Regions from separate parts of the Serratia sp. GW822-FHT06D09 genome, predicted to be linked through region 1. Evidence: predicted binding sites of a transcription regulator. Region 1 holds the regulator's gene; each other region holds the start of a gene.
The links. The regulator PurR, encoded in region 1, represses purine synthesis genes. The targets are predictions, from matches to a motif close to CANGCAAACGTTTGCNTG.
Positions count from the first base shown of each region.

Region 2: the regulator PurR is predicted to act here: its motif matches at 4,183-4,200, upstream of glyA (serine hydroxymethyltransferase).
Region 3: the regulator PurR is predicted to act here: its motif matches at 4,226-4,243, upstream of pyrD (quinone-dependent dihydroorotate dehydrogenase).

Region 1 is NZ_JBXALO010000001.1:212,341-217,937, forward strand. Features, by position in the region: gene punR (DNA-binding transcriptional activator PunR) at 1-863, shown strand, start outside; gene purR (HTH-type transcriptional repressor PurR) at 898-1,923, opposite strand; gene cydH (cytochrome bd-I oxidase subunit CydH) at 2,247-2,336, shown strand; gene sodB (superoxide dismutase [Fe]) at 2,390-2,968, opposite strand; gene AC1RKG_RS01030 (C40 family peptidase) at 3,163-3,981, opposite strand; gene AC1RKG_RS01035 (Grx4 family monothiol glutaredoxin) at 4,397-4,744, shown strand; gene rnt (ribonuclease T) at 4,815-5,495, opposite strand; gene gloA (lactoylglutathione lyase) at 5,575-5,597, opposite strand, start outside.
Region 2 is NZ_JBXALO010000015.1:9,494-15,090, forward strand. Features, by position in the region: gene AC1RKG_RS23410 (NAD(P)-binding protein) at 1-1,408, shown strand, start outside; gene AC1RKG_RS23415 (cytochrome c) at 1,405-2,592, shown strand; gene hmpA (NO-inducible flavohemoprotein) at 2,756-3,946, opposite strand; gene glyA (serine hydroxymethyltransferase) at 4,320-5,573, shown strand.
Region 3 is NZ_JBXALO010000002.1:530,990-536,586, reverse strand. Features, by position in the region: gene rlmKL (bifunctional 23S rRNA (guanine(2069)-N(7))-methyltransferase RlmK/23S rRNA (guanine(2445)-N(2))-methyltransferase RlmL) at 1-1,184, opposite strand, end outside; gene AC1RKG_RS06215 (YcbX family protein) at 1,288-2,391, shown strand; gene AC1RKG_RS06210 (cell division protein ZapC) at 2,398-2,946, opposite strand; gene pyrD (quinone-dependent dihydroorotate dehydrogenase) at 3,122-4,132, opposite strand; gene ssuE (NADPH-dependent FMN reductase) at 4,392-4,970, shown strand; gene AC1RKG_RS06195 (sulfonate ABC transporter substrate-binding protein) at 4,997-5,597, shown strand, end outside.

The DNA.
Region 1 (5,597 bases):
CCGGCAGTTTCAGCGCCGCGGCGCAGGAGCTGCATCGGGTACCGTCGGCGGTAAGTTATACGGTGCGGCAGTTGGAGCAATGGCTGGCGGTACCGCTGTTTGAGCGCCGTCATCGCGACGTGGAACTGACACCGGCGGGCGTGCTGTTTATTCAGGAAGCGCGTGGTGTCATCAAAAAAATGCTCGACACGCGCCGACAGTGCCAACAGGTCGCTAACGGCTGGCGGGGCCAATTGAAAATAGCGGTGGATATCATCGTTAAACCCCAACGCAGTCGCCAATTGGTGCTGGATTTTTACCGCCATTTCCCCGACGTCGAATTGCTGGTTCAGCCGGAGGTGTTTAATGGCGTATGGGATGCGCTGGTGGACGGTCGTGCCGATATGGCGATCGGCGCCACAAGGGCGGTGCCGGTGGGCGGCGGTTTCGCCTTTCGCGATATGGGAGATATGCGTTGGTTGTGCGTGGCCAGTCCGCATCACCCGCTGGCCGCGATAGAGGGGCTGTTGAACGACGATCAACTACGGCCCTTTCCGTCACTGTGCCTGGAAGATACCTCGCGCAACCTGCCCAAACGCGTGACCTGGACGTTGGACAACCAGCGCCGCCTGGTGGTGCCGGACTGGGCTTCTGCGGTGGACTGCCTGTGTGCCGGGTTGTGCGTTGGTATGATGCCCGCGCATCAGGTATTGCCTTTGGTGCAGCGCGGGGAGCTGGTGGCGCTACAGTTGCAACAGCCATTTCCCGCCAGTCCTTGTTGCCTGACCTGGCAGCAAAATACGCCGTCACCGGCTATGGCCTGGTTGCTGGATTATCTGGGAGACAGTGAAACCTTGAATCAGGAGTGGCTAAGCGAAGAATGACGCCGGAAACCGCGAGAGTGTCCGGCGTAGATAATTAGCGGCGATAATCGATGAACGGGCCGTCAGCGACCGAACGGCGCTCAACCAGCTTGGGATGAACCTCAATCACCTGCGACTCTTCACGCTTGCTGATGATGCGATCCAGCAGCATGGTGAAGGCCATCTCGCCCAAACGCTCTTTGGGCTGATGAATGGTGGTCAGTGCCGGGGTGAAGTAGCGGGCGTTTCGCACGTTATCGTAGCCAATCACCGATATGTCTTGTGGTACGCGCAGGCCAAGTTCATCGGCGGCGCAGATCGCCCCCATGGCCATGATATCGCCACCGCAGAAGACTGCGGTAGGACGTTGCTTCTGCGACAGTATCTGATGCATGGCCTTGTAGCCGGATTCCGGCTCAAAGTCGCCCTGAACAATCCACTCTTCACGCACGTCGATATTGGCTTCTTCCATGGCTTTTAAAAAGCCCTGATGGCGGCCGCCGCCGGTATTACGCGCCAGTTGGCCCGGAATGGCCCCGATATCGCGGTGGCCGCGTTCAATCAGGTAGCGCCCGGCCAGATAGCCGCCTTCAAAGGCGTTATCGATAATGGTGTCGGTAAAGTCACCGCGTGCGGCGCCCCAATCCATGACGACCATCGGGATATTGCGATAATCTTCCAGCATGCCGAGCAGTTGGTCCGGGTATTCCGAACACATGACTAACAGGCCATCGACGCGCTTTTGCGCCAACATCGCCAGATAGGCGCGTTGTTTGTCCAGATTGTTATGTGAGTTGCACAGGATCAGCGTATAGCCTTTGCTGTAGCAGCTGTTTTCCACCGCCTCGATCACTTCGGCAAAGTAGGGTGCTTCGCTCGATGTGGCCAGCAGACCAATAGATTTGGTGTGATTGACCTTAAGGCTGCGCGCCACGGCGCTGGGTGAATAGTGCAGCTCTTTGATCGCGGCGCCAACGGCCGCTTTTGTTTCTTCGGCGACGAAACGAGTCTTATTGATGACGTGCGAAACGGTGGTGGTGGAAACGCCAGCGCGTTTGGCCACATCTTTAATCGTTGCCATGTAAAGAATGACTCCTGAACTCACATGTTGCAGTATGTAAGTGTGATGTTAATCGTTTGCCTGCGTAGATCCTTCTCCAAAGAAGCGAAAACTGAGTTTTTAGTGTGTTGAAGTCGTCAGCGCTTGGTCAGGAGGGGCATTTTGCCGGTACACAGTTGTGAACTGCGAATTTTGTCCCATATTGAGCAAAAGGGGAAGAGGTAATCGGTATTATAAACTGGGAAATGATAACAAGATTTTATCGGCCAACTGTGGGAAAATGGTTTAACACATTAATTGTGTGCCTTTTACCCTTGGGAAACCCAATCTGAAAAGGAGTTGTAATGGATACCGATTTGAAAATGTCACTGTTCACCACCCTGGGTGCGCTGGCTGTGATTATCGCTTTTAGCTTCACCGCAGCATTGAACTGATACTCTTCAGTCAACCAGGCGCAGTTCGCTACGCCTGGTTGTATTTCCCCGCGTTACGCCAGATTTTCCTCCACAAATGCCCAGTTAACCAGTGCCCAGAAGTTTTCCAGGTAGGCCGGTCGTGCGTTGCGATAATCGATGTAATAGGCGTGTTCCCAAACGTCGACGGTAAGCAACGGTTTGTCTTCACCGGTCAACGGCGTGGCCGCATTCGACGTATTAACAATCGCCAGCGAGCCATCCGGCTTTTTCACTAACCAGGTCCAGCCTGCGCCAAAGTTTTTCACCGCGGCGTCGCTGAATAGTTCCCGGAAGGCGGTAAAAGAACCAAAAGCCTGGTTGATCGCGGCAGCCAATTTGCCCTGAGGCTCTCCACCGCCCTGAGGTGACAGGCAGTGCCAATAGAAGGTGTGATTCCATACCTGAGCCGCATTGTTGAAGATGCCGCCGCTGGAAGCCTTGATGATTGCTTCAAGGGATAATCCTTCAAACTCGCTGCCTTTCAGCAAATTGTTCAGGTTGACCACATAGGCGTTGTGATGCTTGCCATAGTGGTATTCCAGGGTTTCTGCCGAAATGTGCGGTTCGAGGGCATTTTTTTCATAAGGTAGTGCGGGCAGTTCAAACGACATTGCTTCCTCCTTGTACAGTGTCAACTCGCCGCTAAAGCAACGGACCTTAAATTGACCTGTTTTTATTGTGGATATTTAGCTTAGCAATTTTCGCGATGAAATACAGTGGGGGCGGGCTAAAGGATTGGGTGCTTTAGGAACAGCAGGAAAATCAGTCAGGGGAGAGCGGCTGGGCAAGCCAGCCGCCAAAGAAATTATCGAATGGTTTTCGGTGTTACTACACGGCGGGCGCCGATGTAATGGTTTTGCCAGTAGTCATTGTCGAGTTGGCTGATCCGAATTTCTTCACCGGTACGCGGTGACTGAATAAATTTGCCGTTGCCCAGATAAACGCCAACATGGTCTGCCACGCCGCGGTTATTAATGCGGAAGAACACCAGGTCACCGCTTTCCAGTTCGCTTCTCTTGATCGGCGCAGCGTCTCGCAGGTGATACATTTCGTTGGCGGTGCGCGGCATTTTGATTTTCACCACGTCTTTATACGCGTAGTAAATCAGGCCGCTGCAGTCGAAACCGGTTCTTGGTGAAGTACCGCCCCAGCGGTAAGGTTTGCCCATTTGGTCCATCAGCTTGGCCATCGCGGTTTGCTTGGCGTGCTGATAGCGTTTTTTGTGCGCTGGAGTCAGCTTCAACGGTTTATCATCACGCACCAGTTTTGCGGTGGCCATCCCGGCTTCGCGGTGGCGACCATAGCCTTTTTTGTAACCCTTTTTCGGCGGGGTAACTTTGATTTTGGCTATTTTCTGAGTTTTGCCTTTCGATTTGGCGCTGACGATCTTTTTAGCGGTTTTTTCCGTTTTGGCTTTGGAAACCTTGGCGGTTTTCTGCGGGGTGGTGGTTTTTGCTTTTTTGCTGGCTTTTACCGCTTTCTTTTTCTTGCGGTCATCTGGCCGGGCTTCGTTGACATGGCTTTTACGTTGCTCGGCGGCAATACGCGCCTGTGGCGCAGCATGCGCCAGATTGAAGAATAGCTGTGTAAACAACAGCACAAAAAGCGTAAGAATTAAACGCATGTCGACGTTACCAACCTTGGCCCCGGAACAGATATCGAAAGAAGGACAGTATTCCCGAATTTCGCCATATAAAACAGCGAAGAACTCATAAATGATAATCCATATTGTGAGAAAACGTTAATGGCATTTTTTTTGCTGAAAAATCAATCCGTTGATGTATAAAAAAGCGACAATCACCGTCGGCGGGATTATTTAACGGCGCATTTTGATGGCAAAATATATTAGTGAAATGGCCAGATTAAAAATGTTATTCTGCGCATATGTTTTGACCGGAAAGGCTTTGCCGGTAAGACGCGACTGACTACGGGGAAATGCCCTTGCAAAAGATGGCGTTTTCTTGCGACTGTTCCAGCCGCTACAATGGCCGGTGTGATGCATGTTGTAGCCATAAGACTTGGCTTGAGGAAGCAATACAATGACGACGACGATTGAAAAAATTCAGCACCAGATCGCTGAGAACCCGATTCTGCTGTACATGAAAGGTTCACCGAAATTGCCAAACTGCGGTTTCTCTGCGCAAGCCGTGCAGGCGCTGTCTGCCTGTGGCGAACGCTTTGCCTACGTTGATATTCTGCAGAACCCGGACATCCGTGCCGAGTTGCCGAAATATGCCAACTGGCCGACTTTCCCACAGCTGTGGGTCGACGGTGAGCTGGTAGGCGGCTGCGATATCATCATCGAAATGTATCAGCGCGGCGAACTGCAGCAGCTGATCAAAGAAACGGCAGAGAAGTACAAACAGCAGGAAGACCAGCAGCCATAATCGGCTCGGTTTTATTGTTGGGATCCATCGGGCGGCACCAGTGAAGACTGGGCCGCCCGATTTTTTTGTCTTAGTCGGTGTTTTCGACTGCCAGTGGCCAGCCACCCAAGCGTTTCCAACGGTTAACCAGTTCACAGAACAGCAACGCGGTTTGCTCGGTGTCATACAGGGCAGAATGTGCCTGGGAACTGTCGAACGGGATATTGGCGGCGATGCAGGCTTTGGCCAACACCGTCTGCCCCAGTACCAGCCCACTCAGCGCCGCAGTATCAAAGGTGGCGAATGGATGGAAGGGGTTACGTTTCAGGCTGGCGCGCTCTGCGGCGGCCATCAGGAAGCTGTGATCAAAATTGGCATTGTGCGCCACAATGATTGCCCGGTTGCAGCCACGATCCTTAATGCCCTTGCGCACGGCTTTAAAAATAGCGTGCAACGCATCGTGCTCACTGACCGCACCGCGCAATGGGTTACTTGGGTCTATGCCGTTAAAGGCCAGCGCTTCCGGCTGCAGGTTGGCACCTTCAAAAGGCTCCACGTGGAAGTGCAGGGTCTCGTCCTGCTGCAACCAGCCGTTTTCATCCATTTTTAACGTAACGGCGGCAATTTCCAGCAGTGCGTCGGTTTTGGCATTAAATCCGGCAGTTTCTATGTCTATGACTACGGGGTAAAACCCACGAAAACGGCCACTCAGGGCGTTAAGATCACTTTTTTCGGCCATCAGTTTCTTATCTTCATCGAATGCAGCGCGCATTATGGCAAATTTTGCGCCCGGTTGCAGGCGGTTATCACGCAGATAAAAATAAGGGCGCAGGAAGCGCCCTTAATCGACCTCAGTGGCCCAGACCATGCCCAG
Region 2 (5,597 bases), on a different contig from region 1:
TTTCGACACCACTTTTTACCCCAATCTGAACCTGAGCCGCGGTGTCTACTTCGACCGTAAGAACTTTGGCGTCGACAAAGTGGTGAGCGGCGATCCCGGGCGTATGGTGGCGGACGATATTCCGCATGACCGACTCAACGGCCGTTCCTATGAAGCTTTTATCGGCGATTTCCCGCTGCCGGAAAGCGACCGTCAGGCGCTGATTGCACTGCATACGGTGGACAAGGACTACCTGCCGGAAATGAGCCAGGAGCAGAAAAGCGAATGGCTCGACAAGCACAGCTATACCGAATTCCTGCGTGAAAAGGTGGGGCTGAGCGAAATGGCTATCCGCTATTTCCAGCAAACTACCAGTGATTTCCAGGCGGTGGGCATTGACGCGACTTCATGCAGCGACGCCCGTATTTGTGACCTGCCGGGCCTGAACGGTATGAACCTGCCGCCGCTGGACGAAGAGTCGCAGGCGGATCTCGACGATCCTTACGTGTTCCACTTCCCGGACGGCAACGCTACCCTGACGCGTCTGATGGTACGCCATCTGATCCCGGCGGTTTCACCGGGCGGCAAAGACATGAATGACATCGTTCTCGCCAGGTTCGATTACAGCCAGCTAGACCGGGCCGATTCGCCGGTAAAACTGCGATTGAACAGCACCGGATTGCACGCGGCTAACGTCGGTGACAAGGTCGAAGTGACCTATATGACCGGCGAAAAAATGACCAAGGTGCGCGCCGGGCAGGTGGTGATGGCCGGGTACAACATGATGATCCCGTACCTGGTACCGGAAATGTCGGCCGAACAGCAAGAGGCGCTGAAGCAGAACGTGAAGTCACCGCTGGTGTACAGCAAAGTGGTGATCCGCAACTGGCAGCCGTTTATCAAACTGGGCGTACATGAAGTTTACTCCCCAACCGCCCCTTATTGCCGCGTGAAGCTGGATTATCCAGTGAGTATGGGCGGCTATCAGCACCCGCGCGATCCCAACCAGCCCATTGGCCTGCATATGGTATACGTGCCAACGTTGGCGGGCAGCGGACTCAGCCCGCGCGAACAGTCACGTAAAGGCCGTGCCTTACTGTTGGGTACGCCATTTGAAGTGCATGAGCAGATGATCCGCGAACAATTGCAGGGCATGCTGGGGTCGGCCGGGTTCGATCACCAGCGTGATATTGAAGCCATTACCGTCAACCGCTGGTCGCACGGTTACTCCTATTTCCTCAACGGCTTGTTTGACGACGAGGACGAAGCGAAGAAAATCATTGAGACGGCGCGCCAGCCGATCGGCAAAATCGTGATTGCCAACTCGGATTCAGACTGGAGCCCGTACGCCAACTCGGCGATCGACCAGGCATGGCGTGCGGTCAATGAGCTGGCCTATGGCAAGGTTGCCGCGAAGGAGGGAGCATGAGAATGCGTTCACTGTATTTGCTGACCTTACTGGCGGCGGGCGGTTCGGCCCAGGCGATGTCGGCCGGGGAATACGTGGCTAAGGCCGGTGACTGTACCGCCTGCCATACCTCGCCAGGCGGCGCATTGTTTGCCGGCGGCATGAAGTTCCCGACGCCGCTGGGCAATATCTACGCCACCAATATCACGCCGGACAAACAGCAGGGCATCGGCGCTTATTCTTTTGATGAGTTTGACCGCGCCATGCGTCAGGGGATCGCTAAAGACGGCCACCGGCTTTATCCGGCGATGCCGTATACCTCCTACGCCAAAATGAATGCGGAAGATATGCGCGCGCTGTATGACTACCTGATGAACGAAGTGCCGGCGCAGAATACCGCCAACCGCGCCAGTGACATCAGTTGGCCGTTGTCGATGCGTTGGCCGCTGGCGGTATGGAATCAGCTGTTCCATGACGATACGCCTTACCAGCCTGACCACAACCAGAGCGCAGAGTGGAATCGCGGCGCCTATTTGGTTCAGGGGGCGGGGCACTGTGGCAGTTGCCATACGCCGCGTGGCTGGGCGATGCAGGAAAAAGGTCTGGACAGCAAAGAGCCGGCCTTCCTGAGCGGCGCCGAGCTGGACGGTTGGTACGCTTCCGGGTTACGCGGAATGAAGCAGGACGAAGTGGTTGCCCTGTTGAAAACCGGGCGCAGCCAACATGCCGCGGTTTCCGGGCCGATGAGCGAAGTGGTGAGCCACAGTACGCAGTATCTTACCGACGGCGATCTGAACGCTATTGCCACCTATTTGCACAGCCTGGCGGCGGAACAACCCGCGGCGCAGAAAGTGACGCCGCTGGCCGCCGACCATCAGCAGGCGGGGCAGCGCAGCTATGCGATGTACTGTTCAACCTGTCATGGCAATAAGGGCGAGGGCAGCGACAACACCATTCCTGCGCTGGCGGGCAACACGACGGTGACGGCGGAAAATCCGATCACTGCGCTACGCGTGGTGCTGGAAGGCGCACACACGCCAATCACCCAGCACGCCACCGCGATCGCCATGCCGGGCTACGCCTGGACGTTGAACGACCAGCAGGCAGCCGATCTGATGAGCTATCTAAGAGGCAGTTGGGGGAATCAGGCTGCACCGGTGACGGCACAGCAGGTGCAGGAGACACGCAAGCTGGCGGAGAAATAATCATACCCGTCATACTTGAAGCTGCCTCTTTGTTGGCTGCCTGCGCTTACCCCAGTCACGTACTTATTGTACATTTCTGGGGATGCGCTTAGTTGCCGCCGCGATGCAACGCCAATTATTTAGCGTATAGGGCGCGGTTGTGGATGAACTGCGCCCTTTTCAATTACATCACCTTGTGTGGGCCGAAGCATTCGTAGTGGATACGATCGGCGCTGACGCCCATCTCCAGCAACTGTTTGCCCACGTGTTGCATAAACGGCACCGGTCCGCAGAAGTAGTAATGCATCTGCGGGGTGCTAAGCGTTTCGCGCAGGGCGCTGAGATCCATCAGGCCACGGCTCTGGTAGTCTCGGCCTTCCACATCATTAGCATTCGGTTGGTTGTACCACACGTGGCGGCTCAGGTTTGGCATGCGCCCGGCGATGTCCGCCACTTCATCGGCAAAGGCGTGAACGCTGCCATTTTCCGCCGCGTGCAGCCAGTGCACGTCCGCCTGATGCTGGTTATCGTGCAGGGTATTGAGCATGCCGAGCATAGGCGTTTGGCCAACGCCGGCGGAGATCAACGCCACCGGAGTATCCGGTTTGGCTTCGAGGAAGAAATCCCCGTGCGGCGGAGCAAGGTAAATTACGTCGCCTTCTTTGGCCTGCTGATGCAGGAAATTCGAAACCTTACCCTGATCTTCACGCTTCACCGCAATGCGATAGTATTCGCCGTTCGGTGAGGTGGTCAGCGAGTATTGGCGAATCTCCTGATTCTCCATGCTGTCGTGCTTGATATAGACCGCCAGGTATTGCCCCGGTTTGAAGTCGATCACCCGGCCACCGTCAACCGGCGCCAGCACGAAGCTGCAAATCACCTCGCTCTGCGGCTGTTTTTTGACGATGCGGAAAGCGCGCAGATCGCGCCAGCCACCGTCGGCGCTTTCGCTGGCCTGATAAATCTGGCCTTCACGCTGGATAAACACGTCCGCCAGTACGCCATAGGCTTTGCCCCAGGCGTCCAGCACTTCCTGACCCGGGCTGAACATTTCGTCCAGGGTCGCCAGTAAATGGCCACCGACAATCTGATATTGATCCGGCTGAATATTCAGGCTGGTGTGCTTCTGGGCAATACGTTCTACCGCCGGCAGCAGCGCCGCCAGATTTTCGATATTCGCGGCATAGGCGCAGATCGCATCGAACAGCGCCTGACGCTGATCGCCATTGCGCTGATTGTTCATATTGAACACGTCTTTGAGCTCGGGATTGTGCTCGAACATACGATCGTAGAAATGTGCGGTCAGCTTCGGCCCGGTAGCGGCCAGCAGGGGAATAGTAGATTTTACGGTGGCGATGGTTTGGCTATCCAGCATGGCAGCGCTCCTTGGTCGATCATTATTGGAATAATGTAATAATGCATTTTAAATACATCTTTAAGTTTAAGCGCATCCTAACGGTTTCTGTGGTGGCTGTAAATACCCCTGTTTTTGTTGCGGGGTCGGCGAGCGGCGATCCCGCTCACAGAACATGAAAAAACCGCATTCCCAGCATGAGTAAAAGTCCGTTGCCGAATGGGGAGATTTATCGGATCAAAGCCTTGCCGCGCCTAATGCCAATCGTTTGCGTAAAAACCTCTGTCAAGGCCTATCCTCGGTGGGGGGAAACAGTTTACACTGTGCCCCAGAACCCAAACGGGTAGTTATTTGGTGATTTTTTAGTTAGCCGATTTAAGTCAGGAGAAGCCGGATGTTAAAGCGTGAAATGAACATTGCTGATTACGATGCCGAACTGTGGCGTGCAATGGAGCAAGAAGTGGTGCGTCAGGAAGAGCACATTGAGCTGATTGCGTCTGAGAACTACACCAGCCCGCGCGTAATGCAGGCTCAGGGTTCCCAGCTGACCAACAAATACGCTGAAGGTTATCCGGGCAAGCGTTATTACGGCGGCTGCGAATACGTGGATATCGTTGAGCAACTGGCTATCGACCGTGCCAAAGAGCTGTTCGGTGCCGATTACGCCAACGTACAGCCGCACTCCGGCTCCCAGGCTAACTTTGCCGTTTACACCGCGCTGCTGCAGCCGGGCGATACCATTTTGGGGATGAACTTGGCGCACGGTGGCCACCTGACCCACGGTTCTCCGGTTAACCTGTCCGGCAAACTGTATAACGTGGTGCCTTACGGTATCGACGATAAAGGTCAAATCGATTACGAAGATCTGGCCAAGCAGGCGCAAACTCACAAGCCAAAAATGATCATCGGCGGCTTCTCTGCCTTCTCCGGTATCGTTGACTGGGCAAAAATGCGTGAAATCGCCGACAGCATCGGCGCTTACCTGTTCGTTGATATGGCGCACGTTGCGGGCCTGATCGCCGCCGGCGTTTATCCGAACCCGGTTCCACACGCTCATATCGTGACCACCACCACCCACAAAACCCTGGCGGGTCCGCGCGGCGGCCTGATCCTGGCGAAAGGCGGTGATGAAGATCTGTACAAGAAGCTGAACTCCGCCGTTTTCCCGGGCGGCCAGGGCGGCCCGCTGATGCACGTGATTGCCGGTAAAGCGGTAGCGCTGAAAGAAGCGATGGAGCCTGAGTTCAAGATCTACCAGCAGCAAGTGGCCGATAACGCCAAAGCGATGGTGGAAGTGTTCCTGGAGCGCGGCTACAAAGTGGTTTCCGGTGGCACCCATAATCACCTGTTCCTGTTGGATCTGGTTGACAAGAACCTGACCGGTAAAGAAGCCGACGCCGCCCTGGGCCGCGCCAACATCACCGTGAACAAAAACAGCGTACCAAACGATCCTAAGAGCCCGTTCGTCACCTCAGGTGTGCGTATCGGTACTCCGGCTGTAACGCGTCGCGGCTTCAAAGAAGCGGAAGTGCGTGAGCTGGCCGGTTGGATCTGCGACGTGTTGGACAACATCAATGATGAGGCCACCATCGAACGCACCAAGAAGAAAGTGTTGGATATTTGCGCCCGCCTGCCGGTTTACGCTTAATTCCGCTTTCTGTTTAAAAACCCG
Region 3 (5,597 bases), on a different contig from region 1:
AAATCTTCCGCTACCTGAATACCGCCGGAGCCCTGTGGGTTCTCCGCCAGTTGGTAATTTTTCTGCACGCAGTCCAGCGGACCATTTTTGGCCTTGAACTGGCGTTCGGCACGCAGCTGCAGGCAGCTCAGCAGTTCCGGCGATGCGCTGAACAATGACAACTGCCAACCGCCGAATGCGCTCTTCATGATGCGGCCCAGCATATTATGCAAGGCGATCAGCGCCGGTTCACTTTCCAGACGCTCGCCGTACGGCGGGTTGCACACTACGGTGCCCGTCGGGCCTTCCGGCAGTGGATTGGTCAGTTTGGCGACGTCGTTGACGTTAAAGGTAATCAGTTCGGCAACGCCTGCACGACGGGCATTGCCGCGCGCCATTTCAATCACCCGACGATCGATATCAGAACCGAAGAAGCGTGAGGTGGTTTCTTGCAAGCCACGGCGTGCACGCACCTGCGCTTCGGTGATCACTTCGCGCCACAGATCGACGTTATGGCCATTCCAGGCGGTAAAGCCCCAATGTTGACGGTGCAGACCCGGAGCGCGATCGGAAGCTATCATCGCCGCCTCGATCAATAGCGTCCCCGAGCCACACATAGGATCGAGCATCGGAGTCCCCGGTTGCCAGCCGGAGCGTTGCACAATCGCCGCCGCCAGGCTCTCTTTCAGCGGTGCCTGGCCGGTCAGATCACGGTAGCCGCGTTGATGAAGGCCTTCACCGCTCAGATCGAGCGCTACGCTGGCCATATCGCGCTGCAGGAACACATTTACGCGAATATCCGGCTGCTGCTTCGCAACCGTCGGACGCTGGTCGAGTTTGCGAGTAAAGCTGTCGACGATGGCGTCCTTAACCTTCAGCGCACCATATTGGCTGTTGCGGATCTCTTCGTTCACGCCGCTGAAATGCACGGCGAAGGTTTTATCCACGCCGAAAATGTTGGTCCAGTCGATCGCCTGCACGCCCAGATACAGATCCAGATCGCTGTGCACGCGGAATTCATTCAGCGGCAGCAAAATACGTGAGGCCAGACGGCTCCACAGCAAGCTTTGGTACAGAAGACGATCGTCACCCTGAAAATGTACCCCACCCTGCACTACTTTACAGGCGTGAGCGCCCAGCGCTTCCAGTTCGCTTTTTAACAGTTCTTCCAGTCCACGCGCCGTGCTGGCAAACAGAGAGTTCATATCGTACTTATCACCAAAAAGAAAATTGTTGCGCATTATAGCTAATCCAGACCGCTTGTCATAAAGTTGCTCCCTTCTATTTAATAATCGCACGGGGATAAGGGTGATTACGCTTTCGAAAATTTACGTTCATCCGGTGAAATCGCTTCGTGGTTTGCAGCTTTCGCACGCGCAGGCTTCCAGCAGTGGATTGGCTTTCGACCGTACCTTTATGATCACCGAACCGGATGGCACCTTTATTACCGCGCGCCAATATCCGCAAATGGTGATGTTCACCCCGGCTCTGCTGCCCGATGGGCTATTCCTGACCGCGCCGGACGGAGAAAGCGCGGCCATCCGCTTCAGCGATTTCGCCCCTGAGGCGCAACCGACCGAAGTTTGGGGCAATCATTTCACCGCCCTGATTGCGCCGGCAGCGATTAACAGCTGGCTGAGCGGTTATTTCCAGCGTGAAGTGCAGCTGCGTTGGCTTGGCCCCGAGCTGACCCGCCGCGTGAAAAAACACCCGGAAATCCCCCTTTCTTTCGCCGACGGCTATCCTTATTTGCTGATCAACGAAGCCTCATTCAACGATTTGCAGCAGCGTTGCCCCGGCAGCATCAAGCTTGAGCAGTTCCGCCCCAATCTGGTGGTCACCGGCGCGAATGCCTGGGCCGAGGATGGTTGGCAGGTGATCCGCGTCGGTGACGTGATGTTTGATCTGGTCAAACCCTGTAGCCGCTGCGTGTTGACCACCGTCAGCACCGAACGTGGGCGCAAGCACCCAAGCGGCGAACCACTGAGCACTCTGCAGAAATTCCGCACGGCTGATAACGGCGATATCGATTTTGGCCAGAATATGGTGGCGCGCAGCAGCGGTATTATCCGCGTCGGCGATAGGGTAGAAGTGTTATCCACCAAGCCGCCACGCCCGTATGGCGCTGGAAAAGTGGTTGAGAGCGTGCAGGCACCGCAGGACAGTGAACATAGCGTCACTATCGAATACGCGGGAACGGTGTTTACCGGCAATAATCAGCAGATCTTACTGGAGCAGTTGGAACAGCAAGGGCTCCGCGTGCCTTATTCATGCCGTGCGGGAATTTGCGGAAGTTGTCGCATCACTTTGGTCAGTGGCGAAGTGGCGCCGCTGAAGAAAAGTGCGGTAGCCAACAATGGCACCATCCTTTGCTGCAGCTGTATTCCAAAAAGCGATTTGACGCTGGCGTAATCGCCGTTATACCGCCCTGTCGTAAGCCGGGGCGGAGGTTTCATCTTGCGCGCAGGGTTTAAGGCGATCGTGCATCACTTTGATGGCGTCACCCAGAACCATAGTGCGACCAGCGACGGAGAGTTGGTTTTGCGCCAGCAGGCACAGGCTGGCGTTATCACCGGCTTCCACCACCAGCAGACGCGCCTCAACGCCGCTCTCCATCACCTTCACCGCCGCTAATTCGCCATTTTTCGGCTGCAACGGGTAATGCTGCTGCGAGAAATGCCAGCTTTTCGGCATCAGCGGTTTCAGGAAGCGATAGGCCACCAGGGCATTTAATACCAGTTCGGCGCGTTGTTCATGGCTGAGCTTTATCTGTTTGCACTGCTCTTCATAATTAAAATAAAGCGCCGCGTCATCCACACAGAAAGAACACTCATCAAAGGCATCCGGGGTTAACATTTTGGCAGGAAAACGCGAGCGGAAGATCATCCCATTGGCTAAATCCAGCATTAGCCGATCGTGTTCGGCGTCAAAATACCAACGCCAATTATCGTCAGGTTTTATCTTCATGTCTTATCCTTCTCGCTGCCCATGCCACGCCGTATTTACCCTAAAAGGTGATTTTATCACCACTCAAGTCGCTTAAACATCGGATAATTCCGCGAACGATATTTATGCTAGTGGACAAAATATAGACGAGCCGGGGGAAGAAATAAACCCCCGGCTGAAAATGAAAGGAAAAATATTAGATGTAGTTAACGATATCTTTAATCAGGCGCGGACCTTTGAAGATAAATCCGGAATAAATTTGTACCAGCGAAGCACCGGCCGCCATTTTTTCCCGTGCGGCCATCAGGGAATCAATTCCGCCAACGCCGATAATCGGTAAACGCCCTTGCAGCTCTAGCGACAAACGACGGATCACTTCGGTGCTGCTCGCCTGCAACGGACGACCACTCAGGCCCCCCATTTGCTCGCAATAATTCAGCCCCTGGATCAATTTACGATCCAGCGTGGTATTGGTCGCGATCACACCATCAATATTATGGCGCACCAAACTGTCGGCTATTTGGATCAATTCTTCTTCTGAAAGATCCGGCGCGATCTTTACCGCCACCGGCACATATTTGTGATGGCGCGCATGCAATTCCTGCTGCTTATTTTTAATGGCGGCCAAAAGATCGTCTAACGCTTCGCCGTACTGTAAGGATCGTAACCCCGGCGTATTGGGTGACGAAATGTTAATCGCGATATAACCGGCATACGGATAAACTTTATCCATACAGATCAGATAATCGTCTTTTCCTTGCTCGACCGGGGTATCTTTATTCTTACCGATATTAATCCCCAGAATACCGCCGAAATGGGATTTCTTAACGTTTTCAACCAGATTATCCACGCCCTGGTTATTAAAGCCCATTCGGTTGATCAGGCCTTCCGCTTCCACGATGCGGAACAGACGCGGTTTATCATTGCCCGACTGCGGGCGTGGCGTCACGGTGCCAACTTCGACAAAGCCAAAGCCCATGGCACCAAATGCGTCGATGCACTCGCCGTCTTTATCCAGGCCAGCGGCCAAACCCAAAGGATTTTTAAAAGAGAGCCCCATGCAGCTTACTGGCTTGGTCGGCACAGACTGGCGAATAACAAATTCTAACGGGGTGCCGGTGACGCGGCGGAGCTGATGAAAAGTCAATTCATGCGCACGCTCGGGATCGAGCTGGAACAACGCTTTTCTGATGAGGGGGTAGTACATGTACTCTCCTGATTTCCCGGTTGCAAACCGGGGGCGTATTATCCGGTATCCCTTGGCCAATTGGAATTGATTAAAAGCAAAAAAAGCGTTTTTAACGCAATCGTTTCCCCTGACGGGGAGCCAATGCCCCGCCAATCCGCATTTACGCATATCAAAATCAAAAAATGAGATTTAAGTAACCCGCCCCTTTGCTGATAGGTTTAAAACACTTCTCGACGATTTTTTAATTAAACCTAACTTTTAGTTATAAGGAGTGGTAATGCGCGTTATATCACTGTCCGGCAGCCCTCGCATCCCATCACGTTCAGCGGCCCTGCTTTCCTTGAGTAAAAATTGGTTGCAGCAGCAAGGCGTAGAAGTGATCTCCTACACCCTGCACGACTTTGACGCAGAAGACTTGCTGTACGCCAATTTCAATAGCCCGGCGATAAAAGCCTTTACCGAGCAACTGGCTTTGGCCGACGGCCTGTTGGTCTCTACGCCGGTGTATAAGGCCTCGTTTTCCGGTGCGCTGAAAACCCTGCTGGATCTGCTGCCTGAGCGAGCGCTTGACCATAAGGTGGTGTTACCCCTGGCTACCGGCGGTTCTATTGGTCATATGTTGGCAGTGGACTATGCCCTTAAGCCGGTGTTGGCGGCATTGAAAGCTCAGGAAGTGCTGCATGGGGTGTTCGCCGACGATAGCCAAGTGGCGTTGAGCGGTGAAGATATCACGCTGTCCGACGGGCTGGCATCGCGGTTGGAAGAAGCCCTGGAAAGCTTCTACCTGGCACTCGGTCGCCGTAAACCGCCCCAGGTAAAACTCTCCCCGTCTCTGTTTGCACGTCAAACCGCCTGACAGCACGCTCTATATAAGGAAAGAGAATGACGCGACTTTCATCACTTGGCCGTTGGCTTGGCACTGGCGCTTTGGCCGGCATCATCTCACTGGCGTGGATCAATTCCGCCAGCGCACAGGATCCGGCGCAGTTTCGTATCGGTTATCAAAAAGGATCGGTCAGTCTGGTACTGGCAAAATCACACCGCCTGCTGGAACAGCGTTTCCCCACTACCAAAATCAGTTGGATCGAATTCCCTGCAGGCCCGCAGATGCTTGAGGCGTTGAACGTCGGCAGTATCGATCTGGGCAGCACCGGCGATATTCCGCCGATCTTTGCCCAGGCCGCCGGGGCGGATCTGCTGTATGTCGGCGTAGAGCCACCTAAACCCAAGGCGGAAGTGATCCTGGTGCCGGAAAATAGCCCGATCAAAACCGTCGCTGATTTGAAAGGCCACAAAGTCGCCTTCCAGAAAGGCTCCAGTTCCCACAACCTGCTGCTGCGTTCGCTGCAAAAAGCCGGACTGAAATTCACCGATATCCAACCGGTATACCTGACGCCGGCAGATGCCCGCGCCGCATTCCAGCAGGGCAACGTCGATGCCTGGACCATCTGGGACCCGTACTATTCCGCAGCCTTGTTGCAGG